Regions from separate parts of the Cutibacterium sp. LaCa_286 genome, predicted to be linked through region 2. Evidence: riboswitches for the same ligand, from Rfam matches in the RefSeq annotation. Region 2 holds a riboswitch; each other region holds the start of a gene.
The links. Region 2 has a riboswitch for cobalamin ahead of cobI (precorrin-2 C(20)-methyltransferase). Riboswitches for the same ligand answer to the same signal wherever they lie in the genome.
Positions count from the first base shown of each region.

Region 1 (6,883 bases), 220 kb from region 2:
TGGGCTTGTACCTGCGGTATCTGCGCCCCGGAAAGGTGCTTGAGGTGTCCGTCATGGGCATCATCCTGCTGGTGCTGGCCATTGCCTCGGGAGCGTGGATCGAGAACACCTCGATCGCCACCGCTCTGCACCTGGGCCGGCCATTTTTGGCATGGGCCATCATCATCTACGGATTCGTGGCCTCGATCCTGCCGGTGTGGATGCTGCTGGCCCCTCGCGACTATCTCTCGACCTTCATGAAGGTCGGTGTCATCACGATGCTGGCGGTCTCGATCGTCATCGTCCGTCCAGTCATCAGCGTGCCTGCGATGAGCGTCTACGCCCACACCGGTACTGGCCCCGTCTTCTCGGGAAAGCTGTTCCCCTTCCTCTTCGTGACGATCGCCTGTGGAGCGTTGTCCGGATTCCACGCCACCATCGCGTCGGGCACCACTCCGAAGCTCATCGAGAAGGAGTCCCAGGCCCGCCTCATCGGGTACGGCGGCATGCTCATGGAGTCCTTCGTCGCAATCATGGCTCTGGTGGCAGCCCTCTGCGTGGATCGCGGCATCTACTTTGCGATGAACTCGCCGGCCGGTGCCACCGGCAACACCGTTCAGTCGGCCGTCACCTACGTCAATTCACTGGGCCTGACGGGGGTCCACACCGACGCCGATGCCCTGACGACGACAGCCAACCTCGTTGGCGAGACGTCGATCATCAGCCGTACTGGCGGCGCACCCACCCTGGCCGTCGGCCTCGCGACGATCATGCACCAGCTCTTCGGTGGCCAGGCCATGATGAGCTTCTGGTACCACTTCGCGATCATGTTCGAGGCCCTGTTCATCCTCACCTCGGTCGACGCCGGTACCCGCGTCGCCCGGTTCATGCTCTCCGATGCTCTGGGGAACTTCTGGCCGCGCCTACGGGACCACTCGTGGAAAGTCGGTTCCTGGTTGACCACCGCCATCATGGTGGCTGGATGGGGCTCGATCCTCCTCATGGGTGTCGCCGACCCGTTGGGTGGTATCAACACCCTCTTCCCGCTGTTCGGAATCGCCAACCAACTGTTGGCAGCCGTGGCGTTGTCCATCTGCCTGGTGGTCTTCGCCCGCAAGGGACACACCTGGCGACTGCTCATCATTGCAGTACCCATGCTCTTCACTGCCATCATCACGGTGTATGGATCATGGCTGAAGATCTTCTCCCCTGACCCGAGGATCGGTTACTGGGCGAATCACATGACCTATCGGCGCGCCATTGCTGCCGGCAAGACCTCGTTGGGCCAGGCCAAGACCCTTGATGAGATGCACACCGTCGTCGGCAACACCGCCATTCAGGGAACGCTGTCGATCATCTTCGTCATCTGTGCCCTCATCGTCATGGTCGTGGCATGCATCCGCACCATCCAGGCACTGCGCGGCCACAACATCATCGACACCGAGGATCCCGCCCTGCCCTCGCATATCTTCGCTCCCAGCGGCCTCGTCGCCAACCGGGCCGAGCAGAACCTGCAGGCCGAGTGGGACTCCTTCACCGCCCAGCACCCCGAGTTCGACCTGGAGAACGTCCACAAGACAACGGAGCACGCATGACGGCTGCACCTCGACGTATGCCCGCCGAACCAGGATGGCGACGATGGTGGTCACTACTGCGATGGTGGGTACGCGGCATCACGGGAGCAGACGTCTACGACAACCACGTGGAGTGGTGCCGACGCACCGGCCACGAACCGATGTCCGAGAAGGACTTCTGGCGCGATCACTGTGACCGTCAGGACCGCAATCCCCAGGCACGTTGTTGCTGACTGCCACCGGGGCTTCTCGTCAATGACGGGAGGGGCCAGTCAGCGCCGACACGATGCGATCGAGGTTGCCCTCGGTCAACTGGATGCACTTGCCGTCTGGCCACACCACCATGAGAGGGGCATGGTTGCAAGGGAACATGCACCCCGTCACCGTGACGAGAACCTCCGTGTCCAGGACGTGTGACTGTGCCAGCTTCTTCTGAAGACGCGCATGCAGATCAGCGGCGCCGACCGCGCTGCAGCGAGGTCCTCGACAGGTGAGCAAATGATACCGGAAGGAGGGAAACTCCTGCCAAGCAGGGCTGCGCAACGGTGCTTCGGCGCCTGTCACGGTTCGCCACTGGCCGGTCAGCTCCTGATTCGGGCGGACAACCCCGACGTGCACGACGACGGTTGGCCCGTTCTCCCGGCCACGCACCCACTGGCCAGCGACCCGCCGAAGCCAGGACAGCGGTACTGGCCCGTGGTCGCGACTCCATCCGACAAGTTCGACCCGGTCGTCATCAACGGCGTCGAGGACATCTGCGAGCGCCGGGCCAGGACCCTGCAGGCTTGCACTCCGATCGGCAGCCACGTGACGGGCCACCGCTTCTGCGTTGATCGTGTCAGAGGCGTCCTCCCAGCGCAGCGAGACAGCGATACGCGTCGTCACGGCTGCAGTCCCCGCCAGGTGAATCCACGTCTGAAATCTGACCAAACCTCGCCGTCAACCCCGAAATGGTCGCGGACGAGGTGAGGGGTCAGTACCTCTGAGGCCGGCCCTGCGGCGACCATCCGGCCCGAATCCAGCACGATGAGGTCATCTGCGTAGGCAACGGCCAGGTCAAGATCGTGGATGACGGTCACCGTTGTCAGACCAAGTCCGCGTACTCTCTCCAACAGGTCAATCTGGTGACGCAGGTCGAGGTGGTTCGTGGGTTCATCCAGGAGCAGGATCTCAGGCTCCTGGGTGAGGGCTCGGGCCAACTGGACCCGCTGCATCTCTCCTCCTGAGAGGGACGACCACGCTCGATCGGCCAGATCAGCCACCCCGGTCGACGCCATCGCGTTCTCGACGACGTCCCCATCACGCCCCTTCCGACGATTCACGTTGCCGATACCCCAGCCTCCCAAGTGCGGGATACGGCCCAACTGAACGACATCGCGAACCGTCAGTTCCACATGAGCCGAAGGATTCTGTTCGAGCAAAGCTATCGCCTGGGAGCGCTCCTTGGCACCGATCCTCGCAAGGTCGCGCTCCCCAAGCCATACCCGTCCCACGCTGGGCTTGCGCAACCCCGCCAGCAGGTGCAGCAAGGTCGTCTTTCCGGATCCATTCAGTCCGATGACCATCGTCATGGCTTTTGGCCGAATCTCCACGTTGACCCCGGACAGGATCGTCGTGTCATCGACGCCCCACCCAAGGTTCTCGGTCCGCAGAGCGGTTGTCGTTGATGTCATGATCGAGACGCCTGACGACGTAGCAGGATGACCAGTACCGGGGCTCCGATGGCTGCCGTGATGACCCCGACCGGAATCTCGGTGTCCGGGCGCAAGCACCTCGCTGCAGTGTCTGACCACACCATGAGCAGTGCCCCGGTGAGGGCAGATGCCGGCAACAGCCGCGCGTGCCGCGGCCCGGTCCAGAACCTCACGATGTGCGGAACCGTCAGCCCGACGAAGCCGATGGGGCCGACGAAGGCGACGCTGAGAGCAGTCAGCAGGGCGGTGCCAACCATGATCATCCAGCGCACAGCGTTGACTGGTACTCCCAGGGACATCGCGCTGACGTCACCGAAGGCGAAAGCGTCAAGAGTGTGGCACAACGCCATCCCGGCGATGAGGGCCGGAACGGTGGCGACGGCCAGGGTGATCGTCGATCCCCATCTCAAACCGGTGAACGACCCAAGTGTCCAGGACAGGGCTGATCGAGCGGCGTTCGACTCGCCGAACACCATGATCATCATGGACACCGCGGCCCCGCACAACTGTCCGACGGCCACCCCAGCCAAGATCGTCCGGCTGGCGGGTAGCTCCCCAGACTTACCAGTGGCCATGGCCAACACCATGACAAGGGCCCCGACCGCCCCGCCGAATGAGGCCAGTGTCATCAGGACGGACTGCCCCAGAGCGCTGGAGATCCCGACGATGAGGACGAAGACCGCACCGACCGAGGCGCCACTGGAAATGCCGAGCAAATAAGGATCGGCCAAGTCATTACCCGTCAGGGTCTGCAGTACCGCTCCACACATCGCCAACAAAGCGCCCACAGCCATTGCGCCAATGACGCGCGGGGCGCGCAACTGCCAGACAATCCGATCGTCAAGGACGGTGACATCAGAGCCATTAATGAGTCGAAATCGTCGAGCAACCACCCGAATCACATCGTGAACCGGCACATGGACTGCCCCAACTCCCAGTACGACCAAGGCACTGGCAACGAGGGCAGTACCAAGAAAGGCAGCCAACAACCAGTTACGTGAGCGGATCATTTCCCAGCGATCTCTGCCAAACCATCGTTGAGAGTCTTGGCACCGTCGATCAGCTCGGCACCCGGGGTACTCTGGGAGAATGGCACCGTTACGAACTTGTTCTCCTTGACAGCTCTCATCTGCTTGAGAACCGGATCGCCCTTGAGATAAGCGATCTTGTCCTTCGCGGTGGACCATTTGGCATCGGCAACGACGATGACGTCCGGATCGGAGGCCACAATCTTTTCCCAGGAGCCATCGGCCCATCCGCCATCGACGTCCGCAAAGACATTCTTGGCTCCCACGGCATCCATGAGCAGCTGTGGGCCACCGTGACCGGCACCGATGAACGGGGTCTTGTCCCCAGAATCGAACCACACGATCGAGGTTCCGGTACCGTGCTTGTGTGTAGTCACGTCCCGCAGGTACTCATGCTGCTTGGTGATCGCAGTGTCGGCACCGTCCTGAGCCCCGATGAGGGATCCGACCTCGCGCATTTCCTTCCAGACATTGCCCCACGTTGTCTCGGCTGACTTAGTGCCTTTGGGACATCCGAAGGGACTGATGTATGTGGCGATTCCCTGCTTCGCGAGCTCATCCCGGGTTCCGACAGCCTTGTCGGTGAAGGCACTGGAGAAAGAGGAAAGAGCAAGATCGGGTTTGGCAGCCAAGAAGGTCTCTTTGGACGGATACTCCTTGGCCAGCACCTTGACCGAATCATAGGACTTTCGCCACTTGGCAGGAATCTCGCCGTCTAGGTAGGCCGTCCCAACCAGATTTGATGCGCCATTGATGGCCAGGACGTCCTCCGTGGCACCTTGGTTGAGAGTTACAGCCCTGGTGGCAGGTTTGTCGAGAATGATCTTTTGACCACAGTTGGTGACTTCCACACGATCTGCGGACGGTTGGGACACCGACGCAGAGGATGGCTCGCTGGAAACGGGATCTTCGGGAGCACCTGCGCAGCCAGCGAGCAGAGTGGCGGGCACGACCAACCCCATGACGAGGCGATGTGACAAGGATGAGCACATGGGCATGAGAAGCCAGCTTTCTGTGACCGGCGTTCGCGGCCGGGGACCGACAGGACGTTGTCAGGTGGTCTTCGGGCTCAACCTCATCTCCGTTTTCCGACACCTTCCCGGTACCAGTGGCACCAGTGGCTCGAGTCGGGTGGATCAGTCATACCGCTGCGCGTCAGCTCCGGTCTCTCACCGGATTCCTGCGCCGGAGAATCTCCAGCAACCTGACTGCCACATACTAATCCGTGTACGCCCCAGAAAAGAAATTCTTCTTCCTGTTTCGCAACTCAGCCAATCCTTAGACACCCTCATGGCAGACGTCCCTATAGGCGTGACACCTACGTCTCGTCTTTTTCTGTACCGTTCAGCACCCATCATCGCCAGAAGCTTTGCTGCAACACAGAACCCATCAACCCACCACAAGTCCCTGGTTGAAAAGGGACGAGCCACCCTTGTAAGCCGGGTTCTGTGACCCCATCGGGGCCGGTGATCATCCATCTGTGAACGCCGTTGCCGACGCCCTCCAGCCTTGCAGCTGCGCGGCCTACCCGGGCGCTCGGGCGGGCAGCCCTCGAACACGTCCGCGACCTCACGGTCTTCTTGGCCTTGCTCCGGGTGGGGTTTGCCGTGCCGGCACCGTCACCGATGCCGCGGTGAGCTCTTGCCTCACCGTTTCACCCTCACCGATTTCTCGGCAGTTTGTTTTCTGTGGCACTGTCCCGCGGGTCTCCCCGGGTGGGCGTTACCCACCACCCTGCCCTGTGGAGCCCGGACTTTCCTCGACAGATCGTCGTCTGCCGCGATCACCCCGGGTGGCTCGTCCAAACATCCATTCTAGCCTGTGAACACCGCTTCATGACAGCCGATGGGGCTCACCACACCTGGTCGGGGCAGACGTTCGCACCTCGCGCACCTTCACCGAACCGTGATCGGCCCCACCTCGGGCAGCGCCCGGTCGGGAACCATCCCCCTCAAGGGGGATGAGCCCACTCCTCAAAGGGGATGTCGTCTCACAGGGGACGCACCATGATGCGGTCGCACTCCTCACAGCGCAGCACCTCGTCTGCCGGGGCCTGGTCGTAGCGACGTTGGTCGCCAGGATTGGCGACGATTCCGCAGGCACTGCACACGCCATGCTCCAACCTGCCGGCCCCCATCCCGGTACGTTCCAACAGAGTCTGGTACAGCTTGAGCAGATCGGCCGGGAGCGCCCCGGCCTGGGCGGTGCGCTGCGCAACAAGACGCTTGAGTTCGGCGTCGATCTCGGAGAGGTCATGGTCCCGGGACGCCAACGCCTCGCGAATGTGGCCGTCAAGAGCTTTGCGAGCCTCGTCGGCCTGCGCCTGAGCCGCTTCCGCCTCCTCGACCCGCTGCATGATGTCGAGCTCGGCATCCTCCAGATCACCGATACGTCGCTTGAGGTGCTCAATCTCGTCGGTGAGACTGCGCAGTGCCTTGTGATCGATCTGGCCGGCATCCACCGTGGCCTGGTTGCGCTCCAGACGGGCCCTCGCCGGGGCAAGGTCTCCCTCGATGCGCTTCTGGTCGGCCTTGAGGTCGAAGACGACCGTCTGCTTGGCGACAAGATCCTCGGCGAGGCTCTGACGCGAGCCAGCAAGTTTCCTGAG
Region 1 covers NZ_CP191091.1:632,447-639,329, reverse strand. Annotated here, with positions in the region: gene ACP8JZ_RS02710 (carbon starvation CstA family protein) at 1-1,574, shown strand, start outside; gene ACP8JZ_RS02705 (CstA-like transporter-associated (seleno)protein) at 1,571-1,786, shown strand; gene ACP8JZ_RS02700 ((2Fe-2S) ferredoxin domain-containing protein) at 1,806-2,438, opposite strand; gene ACP8JZ_RS02695 (ABC transporter ATP-binding protein) at 2,435-3,226, opposite strand; gene ACP8JZ_RS02690 (FecCD family ABC transporter permease) at 3,223-4,257, opposite strand; gene ACP8JZ_RS02685 (ABC transporter substrate-binding protein) at 4,254-5,273, opposite strand; cobalamin riboswitch at 5,314-5,498, opposite strand; RNA gene rnpB (RNase P RNA component class A) at 5,695-6,074, opposite strand; gene ACP8JZ_RS02675 (zinc ribbon domain-containing protein) at 6,266-6,883, opposite strand, start outside.
Region 1: another riboswitch for cobalamin. It lies ahead of ACP8JZ_RS02685 (ABC transporter substrate-binding protein); the one in region 2 lies ahead of cobI (precorrin-2 C(20)-methyltransferase).

Region 2 (6,883 bases):
GCCATCACGTTCAGGCTGCGACCGTCAAGAGGCTCAACGACGGGTGGAGTGAATCATGGCCGTTCCCACCAGCATGGCGATGAATCCCACGATCACGGCGCACAGACCAAAGACATTGATCGTCGTCGGATCGGTGAAGGCCAGGAACGAGACGATTCCACCAGCGAGAACCACGCAGCCAATGCCGTGAACCATCCGCGAGGCGCGCGATCCGGGACCGCGGACTGAAGCGATGAGGCCAAGGATGCAGGCAACCGCTGCCACGACTGCGAAAATACTGGTGTGGAGCACCGATCCGCCCGGTGCCGTCGCGAAGCTTGTCCCGGTGGCCGCCATGATGATGACGAGGACGAGGAGCAACACCACCAACCCCGAGGACAGCACTGAGTAGTCACCGGTTGGGCGGTTGGAATTCATCATGGCTACAGCATATATATATATGCTGGTTGTGTCATTCGGTGTCGTACTCACCGTCACGCAGTGCGGCAAGATCCACCTCGCGCTCCATGACGGCCCCGTTGCCGATGGTGAGGTCCCAGTCGAGATGACGGTGGCTGCGCCCGTCCAGGACGCCGAGGATGACGCGCATCGTGTCGCCGTGGGTGACGAGGACGATCTCGCCGTCGGCAGGGGAATCGACGGTGAGGAAACTGCGTGTCCGTGCCGTGACGTCGGCCAAGGACTCCCCGCCGCCCCAGCGCACGTCGGCGACGTCGATCCCGGGTGGGGCAGACTCGGGGGTGAGCTCCTCGGGCAACTTGCCCTCCATGCGCCCCAGCGCCTGCTCGCGCAGTCGTGCGTCGGTTGCCACGGCCACCCCGAGGGCACGCGCGATGGGTTCGGCGGTCTGCACGGCACGCAGCTGGTCCGACGAGATCACGGCAGTACCCGGCGCGACGAGTTCGACCACCCTGCGGGCCGCCTGCTCGGCCTGGGCACGTCCCAGATCGGTGAGGGGCACGTGCATGGTCTGACCCTGCAGCCGATGCTCCAGGTTCCAGGTCGACTGGCCGTGGCGGACGAGGACGATGTGTGTCACGCACCGAGCGTAGCCCCTGCGAGCAGTGGAGCGAATGCGACCGGAACCCGGCGGTGCGCACCAAGTAGGCTGGCCACATGTCGTTGAAACCGCATCGTCGCACCGCCCTGGGGCTGGTGGGCAGGGCTGCCGGAATCGCTGCGGGAGTCGTCGCCGACCGCATCGTCGGCGATCCCGAGCGTCATCACCCGGTGGCTGTTTACGGAAACGCCGTCTCCCGTGCCGAACGCCGGTGGTACGCCGACTCGGTGCCTCGTGGGGCCGTCTTCACCGTTGGTGCTCTCACCCCGTTGGCCGTCACCGGCCTGGTCGTCGACGTCGCGACCCGACGTCACCCGGGCTGGCGAGTGCTCACCACCGCCGTGGCCACCTGGGCCGTCGTGGGAGCCCAGTCCCTCTCACGTGAGGGGCGAGCCATGTCCGACGTGCTGGCCTGCGGCGACCTCGACGCGGCACGGCACCGTCTACCACATCTGTGCGGCCGAGACCCCGAGGCCCTCGATGCCCCCCAGATCGCCCGCGGCACGGTGGAGTCCATGGCCGAGAACACGTCCGACGCCGCCGTCGCCTCGATCCTCTGGTGCGCGGTGGGCGGACTGCCCGCCATGCTCGTGCACCGCGGCTCCAACACCCTGGACGCCATGATCGGCCACCACAACGACCGTTACGAGAACTTCGGCAAGGTCGCAGCCAAGCTCGACGATGCGCTCAACTGGCTACCAGCCCGTCTCACTGGGGCGCTGGCCGCCCTCTGCGCCCCCGAGGTGGGTGGTGACCGCAGCCACACCTGGGCGACGGTGCGCGCCGAGCACGACCACCATCCCAGCCCCAACGGCGGCTGGTGCGAGGCGGCCTGGGCCGCCGCCCTGGCCGTGCAGCTGGGCGGGCGAAACGTCTACTACGGCAACCGGGTCGAGTTCCGGCCACTGCTGGGATCCGGGCCGCTGCCCGACGCCGCGGCGGTGCATGACGCCGCCCGTCTGGTGAACCTGGTGACCGGGGCAGCCACCCTCACCGCCGTGGGCGGATTGGCGAGCCTGGCCCATGTGCTGTTCCACGGTGGCGTCGTCCCACGGTCCGTCGCGTCACGACCAGCACACCGAACTGCACGCTCATACCGCAGGATCACTGCACGGGCACCCCGGAGGAGCGTTCCACGATCGACCCATCGAGCAGGCAGGAGACAGCCATGACCGGAATCCTCGTCGCCGGAACCTCCTCGGACGCCGGCAAGTCACTCGTCGTCACCGCCCTGTGTCGTGCAGCAGTGCGTCAAGGGATCGACGTCGTGCCGTTCAAGGCGCAGAACATGAGCAACAACTCCATGGTGTGCGCCGACGGCTCGGAGATCGGTCGGGCACAGTACCTGCAGGCCGCCGCTGCCCGGGTGCAGCCCAGCTCGGCGATGAACCCGGTGCTGCTCAAACCCGGCACCGACCGGCGCTCGTTCATCGTGCTGCGTGGCCAACCCGGCGGAGTGCTGGAGGCCGGCCAGTACACCACCGGGCGGCAGGCCCTTGCCGAGGCGGCCTGGGCGGCCTACGACGAGCTCGCCGCAGCACACGACCTTGTCATCTGCGAAGGTGCCGGGTCGCCTGCCGAGATCAACCTGCGCTCCGGGGACTACACGAACATGGGTCTGGCCAGACAGAAGAACCTTCCGGTGGTGCTCGTGGGAGACATCGACCGTGGCGGGGTGCTCGCCTCGATCTACGGCACCTGGGGGCTGCTCGACGACGCCGACCGTGCTCTGCTGGCCGGCTACCTCATCAACAAGTTCCGTGGTGACGACTCGGTCCTCGCCCCCGGGTTGGCTGAGATCACCCGGCGCACCGGGCTCCCCAGTTTCGGAGTGCTGCCGTGGGTGCCCGGGGTGTGGTTGGACGGCGAGGACGCCCTGGAGGTCGGACGCTGGCGTCACGAGGGCGACGCCGTCGACCCGACAGCCCTGCGAGTGGCCGTCGTGCGCTTCCCACGAATCTCCAATGCCACCGACGTCGACGCCCTGGCCGGTGAGACCGGTGTGGACGTGCAGGTGACGACCAACCCGGCCACCTGCGCCGCCGCCGACATCGTCGTCCTGCCCGGATCGCGCTCGACGATCGACGACCTGGCCTGGTTGCGCAGCACCGGTATTGCCGAGGTGGTGGCCGAACGCGCCGCGCAGGGTCGCACCGTCGTCGGCATCTGCGGAGGCTACCAAATGCTTGCGCGCACCATCGACGACCCACAGGGGCAGGAGGTTGCCGGGGGAGCGCAGGTGCCGGGACTCGGCCTGCTGCCGGTGGATGTCGACTTCGCCGCCGAGAAGACGTTGACCCTCTCGCACGGCACGTGGCAGGGCATCGAGGTCGGTGGGTACGAGATCCACCACGGCACCACCACTGCCGATGCCGGTTCAGAGCCGTTCCTCGACGGGGTCCACGTCGGATCGGTGTGGGGGACGATGTGGCACGGTGCCTTCGAACACGACGATTTCCGGCGCACCTGGCTGGCCCAGGCCGCCCAGGTGGCCGGTTCGTCCTGGCGTCCGCACACCGACGAACTGGGCTACCAGGCTCGTCGGGAAGCCATGATCGACACCTTGGCCGACGCCCTCGTCGAGCATGTCGACGTGGATGCCCTGCTCACACTGGGGCGCTGAATCTGCGTGGTTCCACCCGCTATGCTCGGTGTGAGCGGTCGAAGTGGGAGGAAGTCGGTGTGAGTCCGGCGCGGTCCCGCCACTGTGAACCTGCAGATTGTGTCGATCTGCACGGTGCAGCCAGATACTCCGTCGATCGCAGCGCACATCATCGGGCGAGGAAACCTGAGGAGGCCATTGTGAACTCTGCCCCATCGAACCCACCCCGCACCCTGTACGGTGTCGGGGTTGGCCCCGGCGACCCCGAACTGGTCACACTGCGGGCCCAACGCATTCTGCAGGAGGCGGACGTCGTCCTCGTGCCGTCCACCGAGGCGTCCGCCGGAGGTATGGGGCGAGCCGAGGAGATCATTCGTGCGGCCTGCCCACACATGACGGGGCGTGTCCAGCCGGTGCCGTTCTCCATGGCCCAACGCCGTGGTCTGGGCACCAAACGGATCGAGTCGTGGCGGGCCTCGGCCGATTTCGCCGTGGACGCCTTCAACGACGGGGCACACAGTGTGGCCCTGGCCACCGTCGGAGACCCAGCCGTCTACTCGACGTTCACCTATCTGCGTGCCAACGTCGAGGAACGACTGCCCGATGTCGTCATCGCCCTCGTGCCCGGAATCACCGCCATGCAGGCCATCGCCGCCGCCGCCGGCACCCCACTGGTCGAGGGACGCGAGATCCTCGCCCTGGTGCCGGCCACCGTCGGCTCGGAGAAACTCGGTGAGGTGCTCGACGTCGTCGACTCCGTCACCGTCTACAAGGGTGGGCGCAAGATGCCCGAGGTGCTCGAGCAGATCCGCAAGCGGGGCCGTGACGCCATCATCGGCACCGACGTCTCCCTGCCGACCCAGCACCTGCTCGGTCTGGCCCAGGTGGAGGCCGACGAATCGGCCCCCTACTTCTCGACCGTCCTGTCCGTGCCCGAACGCACCGTCACCGGAGGAAAACTGTGAGCCCCACACCCACGCCGTCCACCCCCGAGCCCCCAGATGACCTCACGTCACCAGACGACGCTGCGGCCTCGACCGGCGTCCCGTCGACGACCGAGGCCAGCTCGCGCTCGACGACCCCGCAGGCGGCCCGTCCCACCCAGCACGCCTCGGAGCAGACCCTGGAGGATCTGGACCACTCGCTCATCGACCCTGCCCCGATCCCGGCCACCAGCTTCGCCGAGGGGCAGGGCAGGGTCGTCTTCGTCGGTGCCGGACCAGGTGCTCCGGACTTGGTGAGCGTGCGCGGTGCTCGCGTCATCGAGACCGCCGACATCATCATCTGGGCCTCCAGCCTGGTGCATCCCGACATGGTCGCCCGGCACAAACCCGACGCCGAACTCATCGACTCCGCCGCCATCCCGCTGGAGGACCTCGAACCCCTCTACACCCGAGCTCGTGACGAAGGTCTGTTGGTGGCCCGGGTGCACACCGGGGATCCCTCCATCTACGGAGCCACTGCCGAGCAGCGTGACCTGTGCCGCCGCATCGGCATCGGCTTCGAGACGATCCCCGGCATCTCCGCCTTCTCGGCTGCCGCGGCCCGGATGGACGTCGAGATCACCGTGCCGGAGGTCTCCCAGTCGCTCATCCTCACCCGGCTGGAGGGTGGACGCACCCCCATGCCCGACGGTGAGACCGTCGCCTCCTTCGCCGCCCACGGGGCCACCATGGCCGTCTACCTGTCGGCGGCCCGCAACAAGGCCCTGCAGCAGGCTCTGCTGGAGGGCGGATACGCCCCCGAGACCCCTTGCATCATTGGGTACGCGGTCACTTGGCCCGAGGAGATGATGTTCCGCTGCGACCTGGCCCACCTGTCGGAGACGATGCGCAACCACAAGCTGTGGAAGCATGCCGTCGTCCTCGTCGGACCTGCCCTGGCCGACGGCCCGATCGAGACCCGCAGCCACCTCTACCACCCCGGCTTCCGCCACGAGTACCGCGCAGCCGACGCCGACGCCCACGCCGACCTCACGACCCACGGCACCCGGGGCGTCTACGACCAGAGCACCACCCCCGACCCGAAGGACAACTCATGATTCGCGTCCACGGATACCTCGGCACCATCACCGACGCCATGCGTGACGACGTCGCCCACGCCGACCTCGTCGTCGGTGGGCAGCGTCACCTCGACGCCCTCGACGTCCCCGACGACAAACGCCAGAAACTCGGCCTCATCGGTCCCGCCGTCGAGCGCATCCAGTCTCTGCCGGACGACGCCCGGGTGGTCGTCATCGCCTCGGGAGACCCCCTCTTCTTCGGCGTGGTGCGTCGCATCCGCCAGGCAGGCCTGAACGTCGAGGTGGTGACGGCCCCGACATCGCTGCAGGCCGCCTTCGCCGCCGTCGCCCTGCCCTGGGACGACGCCCAGTTCGTCTCCTCGCACTCCAAGAGCGTCGAGACCGCGATCCGGCTGGCCAGGATCCATCCCAAGGTTGGGGTGCTCACCGCTCCGGGGCGGGGCCTCGCCGAGCTGGCCGACGGGCTGGCCGGGCGCGGTAAGACGTTCGTGCTGGCCGAGAAGATCGGCGAGGAGAACCAGCGGGTGCGCGTCCTCGACGAGGATGCCGCCAGGGCCGTGGTGGCCGACGAAGATGTTGCCAGCCCCAACGTCGTCCTGGTGCTCGACCACCACCCGGACTCCCCGCAAGCCGTGGGCGTCAACCCCGAGCTCGCCGGGGACGTCAACGTCAACGCCCCCGATGATCCGCAGCCGGGCACCGACACCAACCCGGACGGCTCGGACCGTGACCCCATCATCGGGCAGGTCATCAACTCCGACGCCGCAGCAGCCCATGCCGAGGCCATCGACCACGCCCTCAAGCGGGAGACCAAGAAGTACGTCGGCCCCTCGCGCACCGGGCTGGCAGCCGCCTGGGGGGAGTGCGACCTCATCGTCTCCCACCTGGCCCTGGGCGCCACGACACGTCTCATCGCCCCGCTGCTGGAGTCCAAGAAGACCGACCCGGGGGTCGTCGTCGTCGACGAGGCCGGACGGTTCGCCATCCCGCTGGTGGGCGGTCACGTCGGTGGGGCCAACGAGCTCTCCCGCACCATCTCGGCCGCCCTGGGTGGCACCGCCGTCGTCTCCACCGCCACCGACTCGCTCGGCGTTCCGGCCCTCGACCAGCTCGGCTGGGCCTACGAGGGTGACGTCGCCGGTGTCACGGGTTCGATCATCGCCGGACGTCCGGTGCAGGTGGTGCGCGAACACCCGTG
Region 2 covers NZ_CP191091.1:415,965-422,847, forward strand. Annotated here, with positions in the region: gene ACP8JZ_RS01655 (hypothetical protein) at 34-420, opposite strand; gene ACP8JZ_RS01660 (histidine phosphatase family protein) at 452-1,039, opposite strand; partial or broken gene ACP8JZ_RS01665 (cobalamin biosynthesis protein CobD/CbiB) at 1,231-2,142, shown strand; gene ACP8JZ_RS01670 (cobyric acid synthase) at 2,229-3,683, shown strand; cobalamin riboswitch at 3,693-3,834, shown strand; gene cobI (precorrin-2 C(20)-methyltransferase) at 3,863-4,627, shown strand; gene cobM (precorrin-4 C(11)-methyltransferase) at 4,795-5,703, shown strand; gene cobJ (precorrin-3B C(17)-methyltransferase) at 5,700-6,883, shown strand, end outside.

Region 3 (6,883 bases), 340 kb from region 2:
CGTGCCCCCTCGGCCACGGCGATGACCGAGAAGTTGAGTCCCTGGCTGCGCCTCCTCTCCACGGCCTCGGCAATCGACTCGAGCTTGTAGGGCACCTCGGGCAGCAGGATGATGTCTGCCCCACCGGCGATGCCCGAGCCCAGGGCCAGCCAACCGGCCCGGTGCCCCATGACCTCGGCCAGGATGATCCGGTGGTGGGAGTGGGCGGTGGAGTGCAGCCGGTCAATGGCGTCGGTGGCCACCTCCAGGGCGGTGGAGAAGCCGAACGAGTCGTCGGTGCCGACGATGTCGTTGTCGATGGTCTTGGGCAGGTGGATGACGTTGAGACCGGCCTTGTGCAGTTTGTAGGCGTTCTTGGAGGTTCCACCCCCGCCAAGTGTCACCAAGGCGTCCAGGCCGAGCTTGTCGTAGTTGTCGACGATGGTCGGCACCATGTCCGTCTCCTCGCCATTGACGATCATGCGATTGACCTTGTCACGGCTGGTTCCCAAGATCGTCCCGCCCACGGTGAGGATGCCGGAGAGGTCGCGTTGGGTGAGGTCGACGTAGCGGTTCTGCGCCAGGCCCAGGAATCCGTCATGGAAGCCGACGAGTTCCATGCCGTACTCGCGGATGGCCGCCTTGCCGAAGCCACGGATTGCTGCGTTGAGGCCGGGGCAGTCTCCCCCGGCGGTGAGAATGCCGACTCTCTTGTGGTTTCCCATGCTTCCTCCCGGTCGCTCACACCATCGGTCGTCTCACACCATGTTCGCAGATGACATGGCAGGGATGCACACCCCGGGTGTGCGGGAGACGTCACACGGACTCAGAAATCTCAGGAATGCAGGGCGCAAGGGAATGCAGGCGAAAATCCTAGCATCACGATGTGGACGAGAGGTCAGACGCAACATCGGCCCCGACCAGTCCCGACACCGTGGACAGGCAAGACCAAGACACCGTGACAGGCAGGGCATGGACGTGCCCGGGAGTCAGCATCCATGCCGACTCACATGTGGGCCGCACACGTCAGCGAGGACGCTGGCGCCCTGCCAACCCATCGATCCCCTCCAGGGCGATCCGCCGTACCTGAGCGTGTCGGTGATGTCTGGCCGTCGCGAGACGTTCCGCAACGATGACTCCCGCCACCAGCGCTGCTGCCACCACCAGTCGTGCCTTCACACCAACCTCCTGTTGCACCACTCGGGTGCCACGTGTGCCGGAGCAACCAGACCGAATGTGACACATCCGGCGAAGAGTGGCCCCGACGAGTGACCCCAGGGCAATTCTGCTCCATCCACAGCAACTGACACACCGAGGCGAACAGTGTTCGCCCAACCGTCACACACGCGATTGAATGGCACGGTGAGCAGTCCCAGCCCAGCCGTACCTCATGAACCACCAGCCGTGCCGCACGAACCGGGCGAGATTCAGCGCCACGCCACCACCGTCGTCTCCCGAACCGACGCCGGGAGCCGCCATGCCGACCTCCAGGTGTCTCGGCTGCGCGACCTGCTGCTCGCCGACGTACCGGCTGGGCGTCTGGTCATCGCCTGTGACGCCGTCGGGGGCATAGGCTCACGGCCCGGGGACCCCTACCCGGCAGATCCGACGTGGTGTGCCCATCTGGCAGCGCGAGTACCACTGCTGGAGGTGCTGTGCGTGAGAGCCCGACCGATGATCCTCGTCAACACCCTGTGTCAGGACGCCACCTCGGCCCAACCGCTGATCGAGGAGTTCCAGCGGTGCGCGGTTGCCGCGGGGATCGATCCCCAGGCCGTCACCGGATCGACGGAGGACAACGTCATCACCACCCAGACCGGAATTGGGGTGACGGTCATCGGGGTACGACCGGACAGAGCCCCTGGCACGCCGGTTCCCGGCGAGGCTTCGGCGGCAGCGGCACAGGCGCAGGAAGCCGACGTGCTCGTATGCGTCGGCTCCCCGATCTCGGCGCCGGATGACGAGGTACGCCCTGGTCGGCGCGAGATCGTCACCCTGGACGAGGTGCGTGCGCTGCTGGGCTCGGGCCTGGTGCACGACTGTGTACCGGTGGGATCGCACGGAATTGCCTGGGAGGCCGATCAGATCGCCGTCACCGCAGGACTGCGGTTCGATCCCGGCAGGACCGATCTCGATCTCACGAAGTCCGGCGGACCGTCAACCTGCGTCGTACTGGCCTGCGCACCAGAAGACGTCAGCGAGCTGCGCACACATGTGAGCGACGACCGGCCGTGGACTCGGATTGGCACATTGCAGCCCCAGCACAGGGATTGACACCAGACATGCTATTTTGTGCGTGTCCCGGGTCGGACTCGGCCCGAGGTACTCCGCAGCGAGCGAAGTCGGTGCAAGTCCGACACTGTCGCGCAACGGTGATGCCCTCCAGCTCAGTCCGGTCGCCTCCCTGCGAAGTGGCATTCACCGACTCTCGCCGTAGGAGTCTGCCGAGCACACCGGGTGTGCCCCAGCGGGTCCTGCGACACGACTGCAGGAGACTTCATGGGTACTCCACTGCCGAGACGTGTCTCGGTCCTTCTCACCCTTCTCGTCGTACCTTCCCTGGCCCTGACGGGCTGCTCGGGCACGAAGGACGGCTCCACCTCCCCGAGCTCCTCGACGACCACCCCATCAGCTGGCACCGGTGCCAACATGTCCGGGTGCATCAAGTCCGGGGAGTTCGACAAGGACAAGGACTACTTCGGTGACAAGGTCACCTTCACCGGGGCCAGGAACGTCCACGTCAGCTATCACAAGTCCTACAAGGTCCTCACCCTCGGCAAGCAGGACAAACCGTCGCAGACCTTCGTGTTACTGCAGTGCGGTGCCCCCAGACCAACGCTCACCGGTGAGCTCGCCAAGGCCCCGATCATCGACGTCCCGGTCAAACGAGTCGCCGCCTCCTCCACCACCCAGATCCCGGTCCTCCACACCCTGGGATCCTTGGACGCAGTCGTCGGCGTCAACCAGCTCGAGCAGATCTATCGCGGACCGGCACGAGACGCCCTCGAGGCCCGCAACACGCCCAGCTACGGGTCGAGTCGGATGCAGATCGACACGGAGAAGCTCATCTCCCTCAAACCCGACGCCGTGCTGGCCGCCAGCTCAGAGGTGAAGGAGTTCAAGCAGGTGCAGTCCGCCGGCATCCCGGTGCTGCAGGACCTCGACTACCTCGAGTCCACCCCGCTGGCCCGAGCCGAGTGGATGAAGACCTACGGCATCCTCCTCAACAAGGAAGGCGCCGCCACGAAGAACTTCGACGGCATCACCAAGCGCTACACCGAGGTGGCGAAAAAGGCCAGGAACGCCACCGACAAGCCCAGCGTGCTCGTCGGCCAGGAGACCAAGGGGCAGTGGTACGTCCCGGGAACCGACTCCTACATGATCAAGTTCATGACCGACGCCGGAGCCACCGACGCCATGTCCCAGGCCGTCAAGGGCAACGGAGCCACCCCAACCGACGCCGAGGTCGTCTTCAAGTATGGCTCCAAGGCCGACTTCTGGCTCAACGGCAACTACATGTCCATGACGACGTGGCACGGCAAGGACGACGCCCTCAAGCAGAACCCGCGCTACGCGAACCTGTCGGCCTTCCAGCACGGCAACGTCTGGAACCCCAGCAAGCGCACTGCCCCAGACACCGGGAACGACTTCTGGCAGTCCGGGATCGTCCAACCCGACGTCGTGCTGGCCGACCTCACGTACATCTTCCACCCTGACCTCATGAAGGGGTACACGCCGTACTACTACACCAAGCTCAGCTGACCCTCTCAGCGGCGATGTTCGCCGCACCACCATCCCCTCACCTCCACTTGGGAGCAACCATGTCCATCAATCGTCTGGTGGCGGGCCTGGCCGCCACCACCATGTGCGTCGCCACCCTCACCGGGTGCTCACACTCCGAGAAGTCGGATTCCTCGGCGAACGCGCCGTCCAGCACGTCCTCCCAGCAGGGCTGCATCAAGAACTTCGACCCCTCGAAGGACTACTTCGCCGACAAGGCCACTTTCCGCGACGCCCGCGACATCACCGTGTCGTACCACAAGTCGTACAAGGTCGTGACGCTCAAGCACCCGTCGAACACCGCGAAGAAACCCGTGCAGTACGTCCTGGTGCAGTGTGGCGCCCCGCAGCCGAAGCTGAACGGTGACCTCGCCAAGGCGCAGAAGATCACCATCCCCACCACCAAGGTGGCGCTGGGTTCGACGACCCTGCCAATGAAGTTCCAGATGTTGGGAAAGCTGGACTCCGTGGCTGGCATGGTCAACGTCGACAGGGTGGGGAATGCGGACACCCGTCAGGCCCTCAAGGACCACAAGGTCGCCAGTTTCGCGGCAGGTGACAACGCCACCGAGATCAACACAGAGAAGCTGGCGGCGCTACGCCCGGACCTGTTCATCTTCAACCTCGTCAGTGGTAGCGACAACACCAGCAAGATCGACAAGATCAAGGAGATGGGCATCCCGGTCGTCGCCGAGCCGAACTTCCTCGAGAGCACCCCGCTGGGGCGTGCCGAGTGGATCAAGTACGACTCGCTGTTCGTCAATGCCGAGAGGACGGCGAACCAGAAGTACGACGAGATCGCCGAGAAGTACCATGCGACCGCGAAACGCGCCGCCACGGTGACGACACGACCGACCGTGCTCCACGGATCGCAGTACAAGGGCGTCTGGTACATCAAGCCCAACGAGAACTACGCCATCCAGTTCCTGCGCGACGCAGGTGGTGAGTACGTGTTCAAGGACCTCCACGGGGTGGCATCCAGGAAGATGGACACCGAGGCCATCATCAAGAAGGCCCACGACGCCGACTTCTGGATCGACGGGCCGGAGAAGTCGTCCATCCCGCAGATCCTCAAGGCCGACCCACGTCTGAAGTCGCTCAAGGCCCTCGACAACGGCAACGTCTGGGACGCCACCCTGCGAGCCGACCCGAAGCACGGCAACGACTACTGGCAGACCGGGGTCGTGCGCCCCGACCTCGTCCTGGCGGATCTGACGGCGATCCTGCACCCTGAGCTGGATGCCGATCACCAGTTCTACTTCTACCGCAAGGCCACCGCGAAGTGACTGCGACTCAGGATCTGATGCCGGGACGTCGCGGGAGACACGGACGTCACGAGGCACACGGCGAACGGATCAGGGGCACCTGGTGAACAGCCACCAGAAGACGCCACAGAACCGAGAGGCACCGGGCCGGGACGTACGAGGTCAGGATGGGCGGGGCCGGGACGTGCGGGATCACCGAGATGTGCGGAGCCGCCAGACGCAGGGACGACGCGGGCTGCCACTGCCGGTGCGTTTCACGATCCTCGCAACGATCTTCGTCGCCGTCACCTTGGCCGGCCTGGCGCTGGGATCGGTGAACATCCCGCTGGGTGACGTCATGACGATCCTCACCGGTGGCACCGACGTCGACCCAGTCTCGATGACGATCATCCGCGACGTCCGCGAGCCTCGTACCATCACCGCCCTGCTCGTCGGGGCGGCGCTGGGAGTGTCCGGGCTGGAGATGCAGACCCTGTTCCGCAACCCACTGGCCGACCCATACGTGCTGGGTATCTCCTCGGGTGCCAGTCTGGGCGTCGCCCTGGTGGTGCTGTCCACCTCGGCATCGGCGGGGGCGGCCAGCTTCGCCTCCGGGCTGGGAATCGGGCCGGACCTGTTGGTCATGGTCGCCGCGGCACTGGGGGCAGCCGTCGTCCTGCTCATCGTCATGCTGGCAGGACGATTCATCCACTCCTCGACGATCCTGCTGCTGCTCGGCGTCATGATCGGATACTTTGTGTCGTCGGGGGTCACCGTGCTGTTGTCACGAGCCAGTCCGGAGCTCATCGCCCAGTACACCCGCTGGCAGTTCGGCAGCTACCACGGCGTGACGTGGCAGAACCTGCGGGTCATGGTGCCGATCATGGTGGTCATGATCCTCGCCAGCCTGCTGCTCGCCAAACCGCTCAACGCACTGCTGCTGGGGGAACGTTACGCCCAGACGATGGGGATGAACCTCAAGGTGGTGCGCACCCTGCTGGTGGCCAGTACCGCGATCCTCGCCGGCGCCGCCACCGCGTTCTGCGGGCCGATCAGTTTCCTGGGCATCGCAATCCCACATCTGACGCGTGGGGTGCTGGGAACGGCCGATCATCGTCATCTGCTGCCCGGATGCATCCTCACCGGCGGATCCCTGGCATTGATGGCCGACATCTTGGCACAGCTGCCCGGCGACGACGTGCTGCCCGTCAACGCCGTCAACGCGGTGTTCGGGGCGCCGGTCGTCATGATCATCCTGGTGCGCTGGTACCGAGAGGCGGAGGCGACATGACCGGTCTCACACTGTCGAACCTGACGGTCGGGTACCGTTCGGGCCGCCACGTCACCACGGTGCTGTCGGGGGTGACGGGGTCGGTGGGTGCCGGGCAGATGATTGGGCTCGTGGGGCCCAATGGTGCCGGAAAATCCACCCTGCTGCGCTCGGTGGCCGGGCTTCAGCCAAGCCTCGGCGGCGAAGTGCAGGTCAACGGCACCCCGACGTCACGGATGTCGCGCCGTCAGGTCGCCCGGGCCCTCTCGACCGTCCTCACCGACCGGGTGTCGGTGGCCCGGCTCACCTGCCGCGACGTCGTCTCACTGGGGCGTCATCCACATTCGGGCATCGGTGGGCGGCTGCGGCCTCATGACCATGCGGTCATCGACGAGTCGCTGAGGGCGGTGGGCGCCGCCGATCTGGCCGAAGCCTTCATCGGGGAGCTGTCCGACGGTCAGCGTCAACGGGTCATGGTGGCCCGCGCCCTGGCCCAGGAGCCGTCCATCCTGTTGCTCGACGAACCGACCTCCTTCCTCGACCCGCCGGGCAGAATTGCCCTGCTCGGTATGTTGCGCGAGGTGTGCACAACGCGCACCATCGCGGTGGT
Region 3 covers NZ_CP191091.1:80,693-87,575, reverse strand. Annotated here, with positions in the region: gene ACP8JZ_RS00335 (6-phosphofructokinase) at 1-704, opposite strand, end outside; gene ACP8JZ_RS00330 (hypothetical protein) at 1,006-1,158, opposite strand; gene ACP8JZ_RS00325 (transcriptional regulator) at 1,405-2,253, shown strand; cobalamin riboswitch at 2,266-2,401, shown strand; gene ACP8JZ_RS00320 (ABC transporter substrate-binding protein) at 2,629-3,741, shown strand; gene ACP8JZ_RS00315 (ABC transporter substrate-binding protein) at 3,801-5,045, shown strand; gene ACP8JZ_RS00310 (FecCD family ABC transporter permease) at 5,125-6,294, shown strand; partial or broken gene ACP8JZ_RS00305 (ABC transporter ATP-binding protein) at 6,291-6,883, shown strand, end outside.
Region 3: another riboswitch for cobalamin. It lies ahead of ACP8JZ_RS00320 (ABC transporter substrate-binding protein); the one in region 2 lies ahead of cobI (precorrin-2 C(20)-methyltransferase).